DNA from 4 places in the Neobacillus sp. BP17 genome. Region 1 is predicted to be linked to each of the others. Evidence: riboswitches for the same ligand, from Rfam matches in the RefSeq annotation. Region 1 holds a riboswitch; each other region holds the start of a gene.
What was found. A riboswitch is a leader RNA that binds a small molecule or an ion and turns the genes downstream of it on or off. The one in region 1 is predicted to bind cyclic di-GMP.
Positions count from the first base shown of each region.

Region 2: another riboswitch for cyclic di-GMP. It lies ahead of AC4QJR_RS23060 (anti-repressor SinI family protein); the one in region 1 lies ahead of AC4QJR_RS05340 (anti-repressor SinI family protein).
Region 3: another riboswitch for cyclic di-GMP. It lies ahead of AC4QJR_RS12175 (hypothetical protein); the one in region 1 lies ahead of AC4QJR_RS05340 (anti-repressor SinI family protein).
Region 4: another riboswitch for cyclic di-GMP. It lies ahead of AC4QJR_RS07035 (TadA family conjugal transfer-associated ATPase); the one in region 1 lies ahead of AC4QJR_RS05340 (anti-repressor SinI family protein).

Region 1 is NZ_CM184198.1:1,126,928-1,130,497, reverse strand. Features, by position in the region: gene AC4QJR_RS05355 (DUF1128 domain-containing protein) at 1-51, shown strand, start outside; gene map (type I methionyl aminopeptidase) at 91-840, opposite strand; gene AC4QJR_RS05345 (helix-turn-helix domain-containing protein) at 1,111-1,437, shown strand; gene AC4QJR_RS05340 (anti-repressor SinI family protein) at 1,528-1,650, opposite strand; cyclic di-GMP riboswitch class I at 1,681-1,768, opposite strand; gene AC4QJR_RS05335 (hypothetical protein) at 2,385-2,588, shown strand; gene hutH (histidine ammonia-lyase) at 2,633-3,570, opposite strand, start outside.
Region 2 is NZ_CM184198.1:4,716,603-4,720,172, forward strand. Features, by position in the region: gene mgrA (L-glyceraldehyde 3-phosphate reductase) at 1-894, opposite strand, end outside; gene AC4QJR_RS23055 (lactonase family protein) at 1,050-2,111, shown strand; gene AC4QJR_RS23060 (anti-repressor SinI family protein) at 2,211-2,360, opposite strand; cyclic di-GMP riboswitch class I at 2,389-2,472, opposite strand; gene AC4QJR_RS23065 (VanZ family protein) at 3,022-3,501, shown strand; gene AC4QJR_RS23070 (DUF421 domain-containing protein) at 3,538-3,570, shown strand, end outside.
Region 3 is NZ_CM184198.1:2,519,982-2,523,551, forward strand. Features, by position in the region: gene AC4QJR_RS12165 (macrolide family glycosyltransferase) at 1-102, shown strand, start outside; gene AC4QJR_RS12170 (zinc-dependent alcohol dehydrogenase family protein) at 171-1,166, shown strand; gene AC4QJR_RS12175 (hypothetical protein) at 1,684-2,076, opposite strand; cyclic di-GMP riboswitch class I at 2,105-2,188, opposite strand; gene AC4QJR_RS12180 (alpha/beta fold hydrolase) at 2,380-3,231, shown strand; gene AC4QJR_RS12185 (hypothetical protein) at 3,425-3,570, opposite strand, start outside.
Region 4 is NZ_CM184198.1:1,472,859-1,476,428, reverse strand. Features, by position in the region: gene AC4QJR_RS07040 (fumarylacetoacetate hydrolase family protein) at 29-937, opposite strand; gene AC4QJR_RS07035 (TadA family conjugal transfer-associated ATPase) at 1,091-2,239, opposite strand; cyclic di-GMP riboswitch class I at 2,287-2,373, opposite strand; gene AC4QJR_RS07030 (spore germination protein) at 2,623-2,844, shown strand; gene AC4QJR_RS07025 (spore germination protein GerPB) at 2,862-3,092, shown strand; gene gerPC (spore germination protein GerPC) at 3,151-3,570, shown strand, end outside.

The DNA of each region.
Region 1 (3,570 bases):
AATGAAATGCAAGCATTAGTAGAAGAGCTTGGTAGCCTTCGAAAGAAATAAAGTGAAAACCCGTTATGCACATAACGGGTTTGTTTGTTGTTAATCTTGTTCAGTTAAGATGACGGTCCCTTCTTTGGTAATGGCAAGGGTATGTTCGTATTGGGCTGAATACTTTCCATCAATAGTTCTTGCCGTCCAGCCATTGAGATCCATTTTTGTTTGATATCGTCCTACATTAACCATGGGCTCGATTGTAAAGACCATCCCTTCTTTGATTCTTGCCCCTTTGCCTGGCAGTCCATAATGAGGTACATCCGGTTTCTCATGAATTACTGCGCCAATTCCGTGGCCAATAAAATCTCTTACAACTGAAAACCCTTCGCTTTCAACATATTTTTGAATTGCGTGCCCAATGTCTCCGATTCGATTACCGACAACAGCCTGTTCAATCCCTTTATACAGTGCTTCCTTTGTTACTTTTAATAAACGCTCCGTTTCCTCTGACACGTCCCCAACTGCATAGGACCAGGCAGAATCAGCTAGCGCACCGTTGTAATTAACAACCATGTCTACCGTCACAATATCCCCTTCGCTTAAAGGTTCTTTCCGTGGAAAGCCGTGGCATATTTCGTCATTTATACTTGCACATGTCGCATATTCATAGCCCTTATAGCCTTTTTGTTCTGGAGTCGCACCTTTTTTCTTAAGAAATTCTTCCACAAAGGCATCAATTTCCCAAGTGGTAATACCTGGTTTAATCAATTTAGCTATTTCTTTATGACAGGCAGCTAGAATTTCCCCTGCCTTTTTCATTGCTTCTATTTCACGTTGTGATTTAAGGACAATCATTATTGTAGGGTCCCCTTCCTTTTTATTTATTTTTATGTATGCAAATCAAAATTGTTATTCGACTAAAAACATACCACTAATAAATTATAAAACATGCCGCAATAGGCAACACTTTTAATATAACTCTATCCTGATATTTTTTCAAAAATACTTTATCTATATTATTTCATAAAGTACATATTTTCCTTATTAATTTGTTCTTAATATGGTGCTTTCTTATTCTTTTTGATAGAATTAATGTAGAGTGAATAATAATTGGGTGTGAGACTAATGATTGGTGATCGCGTAAAAAAATTTCGCTTAGATAGAAAGATGTCACTTTCCGAACTTGCTGCTCAAGCAGGTGTGGCTAAATCTTATTTAAGTAACCTTGAAAATAACAAACAAGAGAATCCTTCTATAAAGTTTCTAGAAAAAATCGCTGTTGTTTTAAATATTCCTGTAGATCACTTGATACATGAAGAGATTAATAAAGAGGAACTAGATATTGATTGGATGAATCTAGTCAAGGACGCAATGAATTCGGGCGTTTCTAAGGAACAATTTCGAGATTTCCTTGAATTTAACAAATGGCGAATTAATCAAAATGATAAGTAGAAATAAAACAATCTTATTGAAAAAAAAAGCATTCTACAAAAAAGTTATTTTTGTGTAGAATGCTTTTTTTGTACTGCCATGTGTGTCTTATCATCTCTCTGTGACCAAGAAATCACGAACTGCTTCTATGGATAACCCTAAGTCCTTTGCTTCCAATATGAGTGCAATCCATTCCTGATCGATTACTTCAAATTCATTTTTCGTAATAACCACTTTACTCACTCCTAAAATACAGAATGTATTCCAGGTAGCCCGGCCATCCTAGCAAAAAACCTGCCTTAGACCCTCGGCTTTGCGTCCCTGCTTTTCAACAGGTTTGCCTTTTTCTGACATTTAATAAACCTTAAGTCACTGAATTCGATAGGACAATTTACTTAATCTTTATTGATATTATATCTAGTCCTATTTTAGTTGGTTGTTGTAATTTGTCGTATTGATTAAATTTTCACACAATTATTTATAACAAATTATACCATATTTCTACAAAAATATCCCAATTAAGACTTTTAATCTAAACACCATCTGTCAAAATAGTTAATTTTTGGAAAAAAGCTTGTTGTTTATTCCCTTCGTTAACCAAAACCAAAATACTTTTCCAACATATAACTTAAATATTTGTCTAAACCGTGAAAATTGGCATATAATGTAAACAATAAAATAATTTTCCGAATATTATTAATATTCTAGAGTAGGTGGTGATTTCATACAATGACCTTTATCCATGTGTTGAATTTTTCAATTCCGATTGCATTTATTGTGTTTGCAGGGTATTTTTTGGATCGCATATGCAAGCCAGACTCCACCAAACAAAAAGCTGGTGAAGATTGAATCTATTAAAAAGATTCCACTGTCATTCAGCTTTTTCTTTTTTGTGGAAGGAATTAAAAAAGTAATTATTTCACTCTGTTTCGGGAATGATACTTGCGTAGACGAAAGGAGTGTTGTAATTGGCACGTGGAGAACATTTTGAACATAAAAAGAAAAACCATCCAGGAAACTTCCCGGAAGGCAGTTTAACAGAAAAACATGCGAAAGAAGCAGTTGGTGACGAAGAATTCCTAGTTGTACGTGAAGCGTTTAAAAATCGTGTAGAAAACGAGGATGAGTATCGAGGAGATACTGCCCGCTTACTAAATGATCAGACAGAATAAAAGGCGTGAGCATCTCACGCCTTCTTTTTATGAAGAAATCATTTTTAGAATTGTCCCTTTTCAATCCTTAAGTTTCTAATAAATGGTGAAAAATCGATTGACTTAAGCCAATAAGCAGCTTTTTCAATATCCTTTGAGAATACCCTATCTTGTTTAATGGATGCTACCTGTTCGCGTGCCTTGTCGTAAAACAATCTAGTATTTGCAGCCATTTTATCAATCCCGCGAATCTCCACCGCCTGCATCGCACAAATCAGTTCAATTGCCACAACTCTTCGTGCATTCTGGATAATTTGATAGGCATGCCTTGATGCTATTGTACCCATACTTACATGGTCCTCCTGATTAGCAGAGGATGGGATGGAATCGACACTAGCTGGATGAGCAAGTGTTTTATTCTCTGATACCAGTGCTGCTGCCGCATATTGCATGATCATTGCCCCAGATTGCAAACCAGGTTGCGGACTAAGGAATGCTGGTAAATCATTCAACTGCGGATTAACCAATCTTTCAATCCGTCTTTCTGAAATATTCGCCAGTTCAGCCACGGCAATTTTCATAAAATCCATTGCAAAAGCAATCGGCTGTCCATGGAAATTTCCTCCAGAAATCACCTTTTCCCCATTATCAAAGATTAATGGATTATCCGTTGCCGCGTTCATTTCAATTTCTAATTTTTCTTTCACATAATCCAGAGCTTGCCACGATGCACCATGAACCTGTGGAATGCAGCGGAGAGAATAAGCATCTTGAACTCGTAACTCGCCCTGCTGTGTAGTTAATAAACTATCACTTAAATAAGCACGGATTCTTGCGGCTGTATCAATTTGTTGTTTATAACCCCTAGCAACATGAACTTCTTCCGCAAATGCATCAATAATTCCATTTAACCCTTCCATTGTCATAGCTGCAATTAGCTCACTTTCATGTGCTAGTTGTTCTGCCTCCAAATACCCGATCACACCCATAGCTGTCATCGCCT
Region 2 (3,570 bases), 2.2 Mb from region 1:
TGCACCTATTAAGACAGAAGTAACTTTTTCTCCGCGTAAAACCCAAGCAAGCGCCATTTGTGAAAGACTCTGACCCCGCTCTGTTGCAATTTCGTTTAATTTTTGAACACGATTCAATACTTCTGAAGTTACATGCTCCTCACGTAAGAACCCTGTAGAGCTTGCTGCACGAGAATCGGCTGGAATCCCTTTTAGGTATTTATTTGTTAATAAACCTTGCGCTAACGGACTAAAAGCGATTGAACCTACCCCGTTTTCCTGAAGCACATCCTGTAAGCCATCCTCTATCCAGCGGTTAAACATCGAATACTTTGGCTGATGGATTAACAAAGGTGTTCCTAACTGATTTAAGATTTTGATAGCTTCTGACGCTTGTTCAGCACTATAATTAGAGATTCCAACATATAACGCCTTGCCTTGACGAACAATAGAATCTAATGCCCCTATGGTTTCCTCAAGTGGTGTATTGGGATCTGGACGGTGGGAATAAAAAATATCAACATAATCAAGTCCCATTCGTTTTAGACTTTGATCTAGACTAGATATCAAGTATTTTCTTGAGCCCCAATCCCCGTATGGACCCGGCCACATCGTATAGCCCGCTTTTGAAGATATGATCATTTCATCACGGTATGGAGCAAAGTCTGTTTTTAAGATTCTACCAAACATTTCTTCAGCCGAACCTGGCGGCGGACCATAATTGTTGGCCAAATCAAAGTGGGTAATGCCTAAATCAAACGCTCTTTTCAGCATTGCCTGTCCATTTTCATATGTATCCACACCGCCAAAGTTGTGCCAAAGTCCAAGTGAAACGGCCGGTAGTAATAACCCTGAACGGCCACTCCGATTATACTTCATTGATTCATAACGATTTTCTGCAGCTTGGTAAACCATGTGGGGTTCCCTCATTTCTATTCACTTTTTGATAAAACTAACACCCAAACTATACCATATCAAATTAATTTTCAGTCAATTCGGGTTCTATATTTGAGTAATAAATAAAATTTCTGATAAAATAAACAGACTACATTTTTCGAGGAGCCAAAAAAATGACAAACAACCAAACATTTATCGGTTATATAGGAACATACACCAAGGGCGGCAGCGAAGGAATCTACACGTTTAAACTAAATTCGGACAAGAAAAGAATCGAAGATATTCAAGTTGCAGCTGCACAGTTAGAGAATCCAACTTATGTCACGATCAGTAAGGACAATCGATACCTCTATTCTGTGGTTAAAGAAGGAGAAAATGGAGGAGTAGTTGCTTATTCCATAAACAGGGAAGGCGGATTAACCGAGCTCAATCGTCAGTTACTTCAGGGCTCATCACCTTGTCATGTGAGTGTTGACAGTAACAACCGTTATGCATTCAGTGCCAATTATCATAAAGGATCGGTAGAATCTTATTTAATTAACCAGGAAGATGGCACGATTCAACCAGCCGCATCGATTATAAAACATGAAGGTTCTGGTCCAGACCCAAGACAAGAGAAACCGCATACCCATTATGCCGGCATCACCCCTGATGAGAATTATCTAGCAGTGGTTGAATTGGGTATTGATGCTTTAATTACTTATGCAGTCAACAGTGATGGGACACTTTCAAAAGCGCACTTTCTCCCATTAAAAGCTGGAAGCGGACCAAGACATTTAGTTTTCCATCCAAACCAAAAATATGCATATATCATGACAGAGTTTAGTTCGGAAGTGATTGTTTTATCCTATCATTCGGAAAATGGTCATTTTACAGAAAAACAATATATTTCTACGCTTCCTGAAGATTTCAACGAGAATAATCAAGGCAGCGCCATTCATATTTCATCTGATGGACAGTTTGTTTACGCGGGTAATCGTGGCCATAACAGTATTGCTGTTTTCCGTGTAGACCAAGAAACGGGAGAACTTAGCTTTGTTGATCGCACCTCCACTGAAGGTGATTGGCCGAGAGATTTTATGTTCGACCCAACAGAGAAATTCATTGTGGCGTCGAACCAAGAGTCCAGTAACCTTGTCTTGTTTTCACGAGATGAAAACACAGGAAAACTTGCATTGATTCAGGCTGATATCGAGGTTCCGTATCCGGTTTGTGTGAAGTTTTTAAATTATTAAAATTAAAAAAACAGCTTAACAAATTGCTCATTAATTTGTTAAGCTGTTTTTTAAATCAATTGAATATTGCGAAAATTAAACACTCAATTACCCCTCTTATTAATTATATTCCGGTTCAATAGTCTTTAATCCAAGGGAGCGATTTAGGAAATCCCTAATTTCATCAATAGAGAGTCCTATCTTTTTAGCTTCATTAATAAGATCTAACCATTCTGTATCAATATCTTGTTCAACGGTTAATGCAGACAAAATTAACCCTCCTAAAATGATTACTATTTTAGGTAACTCAGCCATCCTAGTTAAAAACCTTAGACCTGTAGCTTTGCGTCCCAATCTTTCGAAAGGTTTGCCTTTGTCATTCATAGTATTAAAGTATTAAATTATTATAGAATAAACTAATAGTACTATAGTCTTGATGGAAACTAAATGAAAATATTTCCAAAAATATCGACAGAATTTCGACAAAATTTATATAAACCAATTAATCGTAGTTTAGAAGTTTTAAAACACATTTCTCACATGTTACCTGACCTATTTCAATAAATTTAATTTTTTTAAGGGTCTTCCTATTAATAATCCGATCCTTGTTAAAGACTATACCGCATGCACAATGATTGGAATCCTTCACAATGTGAATCTTGTCTCTTTCTTTTATTAGTGGATATATCATGATTCCCCTTCTTTTCTAATTATTAGTTCCTAAAAAAGAACCCCCCTTGTTCATTATAAAGAAATTGTAGAATTTTGTAAACGGAGAGGAGTTAATTTTACCCAGAGAAATTTCATTCACCTATAATACGAAAGTGGTACATTATTGGATTATTTTAATGTGAATATCCCCGTTTGTTCTTTAAAAGGAACAATGGTAAAATGTAGATTAAGAAATAATAGTTAGTTAGGAGCAAGTATTTTGGATCATCAACCGATACAAGGTAGCTGTAGAATCGATAAGAAAAGAAAGACACAGAAACGATTTCTTTTCATAAAAGTCCTATTGATTATTTTATGGGGCCTATTTTTGTTGGTAAATACCTGGACTGAGAGTATAGAGCGACTAATATATTTACATTCTTTTGGATTAAAGTGGGTTTCAAATCCTGATTTTTTGTCTTTTTTTTATTTTAATGATTTAACTTTGATTCATCCTGAATTTATTAAAATTAAATTAGGACATTTTGTTGGTTTTGCGATCATGGATTTTCTTCTCTTCAATCTAATAAGAAGTCACAAATATTCTATTGGCATATCCATTATTTTTGCGTTTTTTACAGAATTCCTGCAATTGTTTTTTGGTAGAGATGGACGGTTTTACGATTTAGTTATTGACTCATTCGGTATTGTATCGGTATTTTTTATATTAAAAATGCTAAATCGAGATAATAATAAGTAGGACGATTATTGGTAAGGGAGTGACTATTTGCCTTCAATGGATTTTTTGCAAGCTCAGGAAACTCTTAAT
Region 3 (3,570 bases), 1.4 Mb from region 1:
CATGAAGCTGCTTCAACTATAAGGGAATCGATTCAAAAATCAGGTGGATATCACCAAGCGGTTGATGAGATTTTTGCTTTTAAAAGAAAATACGTTATATAAATAAAGTTCACATTATTTTAGCTACATTAAATACTTAATGTAAAATGATAGGAGAGGAGTGATATCAAATGAAAGCACAAGTGATTAAAAAATTTGGTGATCCATCTGTTTTTGAGATGGCTAAGGTTCATAAGCCTGAGGCAATTCCTGGGCATGTTGTTATTCATGTAAAAGCAACAAGTGTAAATCCAATTGATACAAAAGTTCGGTCTGGAGTGGTATCTGCAATTGCACCAGAATTTCCAGCGATATTACACGGCGATGTAGCTGGAGTAGTTGTAGAGGTTGGAGACGGAGTATCAGAGTTCAAGATTGGTGATGAAGTCTTTGGTTGCGCAGGTGGTGTGAAAGGAACAGACGGTGCCCTAACTGAGTATATGCTTGCGGATGTGCAGCTTCTAGCTATTAAACCAAGAAATTTAACGATGGCACAAGCAGCGGCGCTTCCTCTCGTAACGATTACAGCATGGGAGTCACTTTATAATCGTGCGAATATTCAAAACGGCCAAACGGTCCTTATTCATGGAGCTACAGGCGGGGTAGGTCATGTCGCCATTCAACTAGCAAAGGTAGCTGGAGCAAAAGTATATACTACAGCTTCATCTGAGGAAAAATTAAACATTGGACAGCGTTTAGGTGCAGATGTGGCCATTAATTATCGAGAACAGTCAGTGGAGGAGTATGTAATAGAACATACAGATGGAAAAGGGTTTGACGTTGTGTTCGATACAGTCGGTGGCGAAAACCTAGATCGATCTTTCCAAGCTGCTGCCACTTACGGAACCGTATTATCCATCGCAGCACGCTCAACGCATGATTTGTCACCTCTGCATGCTAAGGCACTATCATTACATATTACCTTTATGATTTTAAAAATTATGAATAAGGAAAAAAGGCAGGAATATGGGAACATATTACGAAAAGTATCGAATCTTGTAGAGGAAGGGAAACTTCAGCCTTTAGTAGATGAAACGGTTTTTGATTTTGATCAAGTAAATGAAGCACATACTTTTTTGGAATCTAATAAAGCAATTGGAAAGATTGTATTGATAAATAAATGGTAAAATTGTTTTTTTTCTAGAATAAGATTTGATTCTAATTGAAGAGCATTACTGGATTTTTGTTGATAGCAGACTCAAAAAAGCAATAAAATAGTGTAAATGTCTGTGTTAATAAAGATTATGGGAGAAACTAGTTAAAATAATGAAGGTATATAAGTTAAAGAATAACTTTAAAGGTTTAAAAAAGGGAACACAATTCTATTTGATTGCTGAATCTGAATTTATTGGAGTAAAAGATTTTGTTTTAAGAACGGAAGACTTAGCTGTCAGGATTTCAATATATGAAAGGGAACTTCATAAAAATTTTATTTTATTTAAATATGGTTGAAGGGTTTAAACAGTCAATTCTATTTTAAATTTCTACTAGTTTAAATTAGTCTAATGAGGCTCACTTTAAAAGGTCGTTGAAGGAAAAAGGATGCTATAACGGAAAAATCAGAGCTGCCAATTTTGGCAGCTCTTCTAACAACATCCATCATATTAAGAATCAAAAAAAGTTCCATTCAAGGCCATTGTAATATTACTGGTTAACACTCTTTTTGTTATTAGAGAGATGCCAAGTAAAGAAGTGTTTAATCTTCTCCTCTTTTTTCAGAACTTCGCAAAAAACTTCCGCTGCATATTGATTAAAGAACGAACAAACCATTCCTTCTTTTTGTCCACAGCAACTATAAAACGAAAATCTTTTAAATTTTAAATTACTAAAATGATGATACATTTCATAGTTAATATATCCGTTTGGATAAAGATCAACAATTAAATGAAAGTAAGGAAAGGCATTCTTCACCTCAGGCTCTAAGTCCATTTTATCCCAATTTAATTTCACATCAATAAGAAGGCGAATACAATCGTCAAGTTCTTGAACTCCCCAGTCTTGATCTAGTATTGCATATTCCAAATTGATTTTTTTCATAATCTAGCCTCCTAAAATAAGTCCTATTTTAGGCAGCCCAGCCATCATAGTTTAAAACCTTAGACCCGTAGCTTTGCGTCCCAATCTTTCGAAAAGTTTGCCTTTATCTATAAACGATATGTAAATTATATTACAATTTTTTCAAAAATTACAAAATAAAGTTCTACAAATACCGACGTTTTATGAAAAAATTAGAAATCAATTCCCATTTCAAATATATTGTGAGTAGGTGGAAGAAGGGATTCTTGCCAGTAAATCGAATATTTAATTGTCGGAATATTAAAAATGAATGGTGGTGGTTGTATGTCTTCTCCTAGATCTAGGTTTGAAATGATTAATGGAATGGAAGTTCATTTTACAGAATGGGGAGATCCACAGAAACCAGCTGTGGTTTGTTGGCACGGTTTAACTCGAAATGGGCGAGACTTTGATACTTTAGCCCGCCATCTATCCCAAAACTACTATATCCTTTGTCCGGATACAATTGGGCGGGGATTGAGCCAATGGAGTTCTTCCCCCGAAAAGGACTATTGTTTTGAAAACTACAGTAACCTGGCGATTCAATTATTGGACCATTTAGGAATCGAACGGGTCCGATGGGTTGGGACCTCAATGGGTGGAGCCATTGGAATGCGTATTGCTGGAACGCTTAATCATCAGAACCGGATTTCACATTTAGTTTTAAATGACATTGGAGCAGGTGCTTCTGAAAATGCTGTTCAGGATATTGAAGGCATTAAACGAATTATTAGCTATGTAGGGAATCCACCGCAATTTAAAACCTTTAGTGAATTAAAGAAGTATTATCAAACCATTTATACCACATTTGGTCTTTCGAATGAAGAGGAGTGGAATGATTTTACCCAATACTCATGTAGAAGAAGCGATGAGGGTGGAATGAGTCCTGATTATGATCCAAACATTGCTTTGCAATTTCAGCACACAGAAGATCTAAACTTATGGAACTACTGGGAAGCAATTCAATCAAAAATATTACTCATTCGAGGAGAAATTTCCGACGTTCTTCCTCTTGATGTTGCGGAAAAAATGAAGCAAAAACCAAACTGTCAAATGGTAACGATTCCAAAACTTGGTCATGCCCCAGCTTTAAATACGGAAGAGCAAATTAGCCTTATTGAGAATTTTCTTCGGTAAATTGAAAGTTAATCTATTGAATTAGGGATGGATACCTAGGATGTGGCTAGGCAAGGTTTAGTTTAAGTATTTTCAATCTAAAAAGCCGAGCATTTTATTTTGAATTGGGATGCTCGGCTTTTTTTCTATAGATGGTTTTATATACATTAACATTTTTTTAGCTTAAATCTTAAATTATCAAATAACTCCCTAATTATTTATTAAATTTTTCGTACTCTTCAATATAAAGAGCTACAAAACCGCAATTTGGACATACAGATGCTTTAGTCTTTGCAGAAGCACTTTTGAATAATCCTTTACGCTTTTGTTTAATCGTAATTCCAGATAAGTCATATTCCA
Region 4 (3,570 bases), 350 kb from region 1:
TGCTATAAATTATTTTTCAAGTATAGCTTTATTCTTGAATAGTATTCTTCAGTGTCCCAATTTTTTCAATTGTGACTGCCATTTGATCACCTGGAGATAAAAATTTAGGGGGCTTAAACCCTTTCCCTACACCAGCTGGTGTCCCAGTTGCAATAATATCACCAGGTTCCAGTGTCATTCCATCTGATAAAATGGAGATAACCTCTTCAATCGGAAAAATAAAGTTCTTAGTATTTGAATTCTGTCTTAATTCTCCGTTTACTTTCGTTTCGATATTTAGGGAATTCGGATTATCGATAGAACTTTTATGAACAATGCAAGGTCCCATCGGACAGGTTGTGTCAAGGCTTTTGCCGATGAAAAACTGCTTGTGCCTCGATTGCAAATCTCGTGCGGTTACATCATTAATAATGGTATAGCCAAAAATGTAATCCAATGCCTCATCTTTTTTTATTGCCCGCCCCTTTTTACCAATGATGACGGCAAGCTCGCCTTCATAATCAAGTTGAGCCGTTATATTTTTGTGATTTAGGACCATTTCATTAGGCCCAATAACTGTTGTTGGTGCTTTTGTAAAGACCATAATATGTTCAGGGATATCGGCCTCACTCCCCATTTCAATCGCATGTTCTGCGTAATTTTTCCCTACACAAAAAATATTCTTACTCGGTCTCGGAATAGGAGCAAGCAAAGTTACCTGTTCAATTGGGACGTAAAAAGATGAAGTTTGTCCGCAATTAGTAACCCAATCAAGAACCTCTTTCACCTTTTCAATAAAGAGATCTCCTAAGTCGATACATTTAAGCAGGGAAGGAGGAAAACTTCTTATGCCCATTCTTTCTTCTTCAGCAAGGTTTAACAAAAGGACTGCGGCCTCAGTTTGGTCAAGCAATCCAACGAACAATTCATTGTTATATTCTACTGTCACAAATTTCACTCTTTTTCACCTCAATATGATTGTCTCACAATTAATATATTAAAAGAAATAACTCCCTCGAACAAATTTAGTGAACAAGAAAAAGCCGAACCCTATTTAAAGGAAATTCAGCCCCTAACCATTCATAAATTTAATGCCTCTTATTACCTGAGATTATTTAAACAATGACGCTGGAATATGAATCCCTGATGCCTCTAGGCGATCATAAAATTTGGGGCGGACACCAGTCGGTATAAGTTGTCCAATAATTTTCCCCTCAGAATTAATTCCTTTTTGTTTAAAGGAAAAGATGTCTTGCAGAACGATATTTTCTCCTTCCATTCCTTGAACTTCAGTAATATTGATAATTTTCCTTGTTCCATCCATTAAACGAGTTTGCTGGATAATCACATCGATTGCTCCTGCAATTTGCTCTCGAATGTCTTTAATAGAATTATTCAATCCTGCTAAAAGGACCATGGTTTCCAAACGGCTAATCATATCCCTTGGACTATATGAGTGCCCTGTAGCAAGTGAACCATCATGGCCAGAATTCATTGCCTGAAGCATATCAAGCGCTTCTCCACCACGGATTTCTCCGATAATAACACGGTCAGGTCTCATTCGTAACGATTTCTTGAGAAGCTCTCGAATCGAAATGGCTCTTTTACCTTTTATTTCGGAAGGTCGAAGTTCTAGTGAGATTACATGACCCTGTCCCAACTGAATTTCGGCAGCATCCTCAACCGTTACGATTTTTTCTTCATCAGGTATAAAATTGGAAAGGGCATTCAGAGTGGTTGTTTTACCAGACCTCGTACCACCGCTAACAAACATATTCAAGCGGGCTTTCACGCATGCATCTAGAAAAAATGCCATTTCTTCTGTCACTGTCCCAAAGTTGATTAGATCTTCAATTTGGTAGGGATCCTTTGAAAATTTCCTGATTGTAATGGCTGGTCCATTTAATGCAAGGGGAGGAATGATGGCATTAACACGTAAGCCATTAGGCAGCCTAGCATCTACCATTGGCGAACTTTCATCGATTTTCCATCCAAGTGGGGCAAGAATTTTGTCTATCATTGTCTTGACATGTTCATTGTCACGGAATTGTACTGACGTTAATACCAATTTTCCTTTACGTTCACAGTACACCTGGTTAGGTCCATTTACCATAACCTCTGAAACATCTTCATCTAAAATAAGGGGATTTATGGGTCCAAAACAGGTTAAGTAGTCGATTAGTTTCCACCTCCATAAAATAGAGATAGTCCCGCCTTTACCAAAGGGGGGATAGAATTCATAGAATATCCATAGATACATAGAACAACTATGCAGACATGAATATCCATTATGAAACACCCTAATCTTTCGGTAACTGGCTGGCTTAGTGCAAATGCACCTTAGCCCCTATAGCTTTGCGTCACTGATTTTCATCAGGTTTGCCTTTATCGAGAAACAGTGTTTATTTCCGACTGATCTCTTACTCATATAATAGTCCCTTTCTAAACAACCGAAAACCCAACTTATTTATTATTTTCTGTACAAGCAAATAGGTAATTATAACTATTTCTAATCGATCGTTCTACAAATGAATATTAAAAATCGTATACGATTCTTGATTTCAATAATTTTGGGCGTATCAATCACATTACCTTTACCCATACATAGGATGTAGAAGATACTATGAAAAAAGGGTGTTGAAAATGCCAGCAATTGTTGGAGTTGCACAGGTCATTACGCTTGGCAGCAGTTCTGTTTTCCATATTGGCGATGTATATAAAATTATGCCATTTTCTACCGCAAAAACATTTTCTGGCGCTGGTTCCTTTAACACTGGGGAAAGCTTACAACTTCAAAATAATGTAAGTTCAACTAATACAAGTGATTCAGATGTTTACGATCAAGGGATTGCACTTAATGCTTAATGAATGGGTGATTTTAAATGAACTTTTATATCCAGCAGTCCATTCAGATTAATTTCATAAAAATTGGCGGGATTACCAATTCCTCAGTCTTACAAATAGGCAGTGCTGGGATTATTAAACCGATGGCTCATTTATATAATACTGGCGGATTTACTGGACCTGCACCACAAACAATCAAATCTTCAGGCTCTTTATTAGGGACACCATCAGTGCCCCTACAAGCCGCAGTAAGAAAACAGGATAAATAGGCCGCCGATCTTATGATAATCAATACGTTTATTGGAGAAATAATTGTGAGGTGATTACATGTATCAGGATTATTCCCAATATCTTCAATGGCTGCAGATGTGTATTCAAGCTCAGGAGCAAAGAATTCAGTCTTTAGAGAGCACTCTCCAAAAAATGCAAGCAGAAATCAAACAATTATATGAAAAACAGGCCATCCATGTAGACAAAATTGAGTATAAATTTGATCAACTAAAGGTAGAGACTCTTGAAGGTACGTTAAACATTGGTCTAAATCCATCCGAATTAGCAGGAATTGAAGACTTTGCCGTACAAAATCAATCCTTATCCACCCCAATATCACCAAAAGATCAAATGCAAAGATCAATGAAAATCGAGGAAGCCATTTATAGATATTTAGAATCGGATTTACCTCCTATGGTGGAAGCTACTCAGAGAGAATTGAACGTTCTGCCAAATGACGAGTATTTAGCATTCATA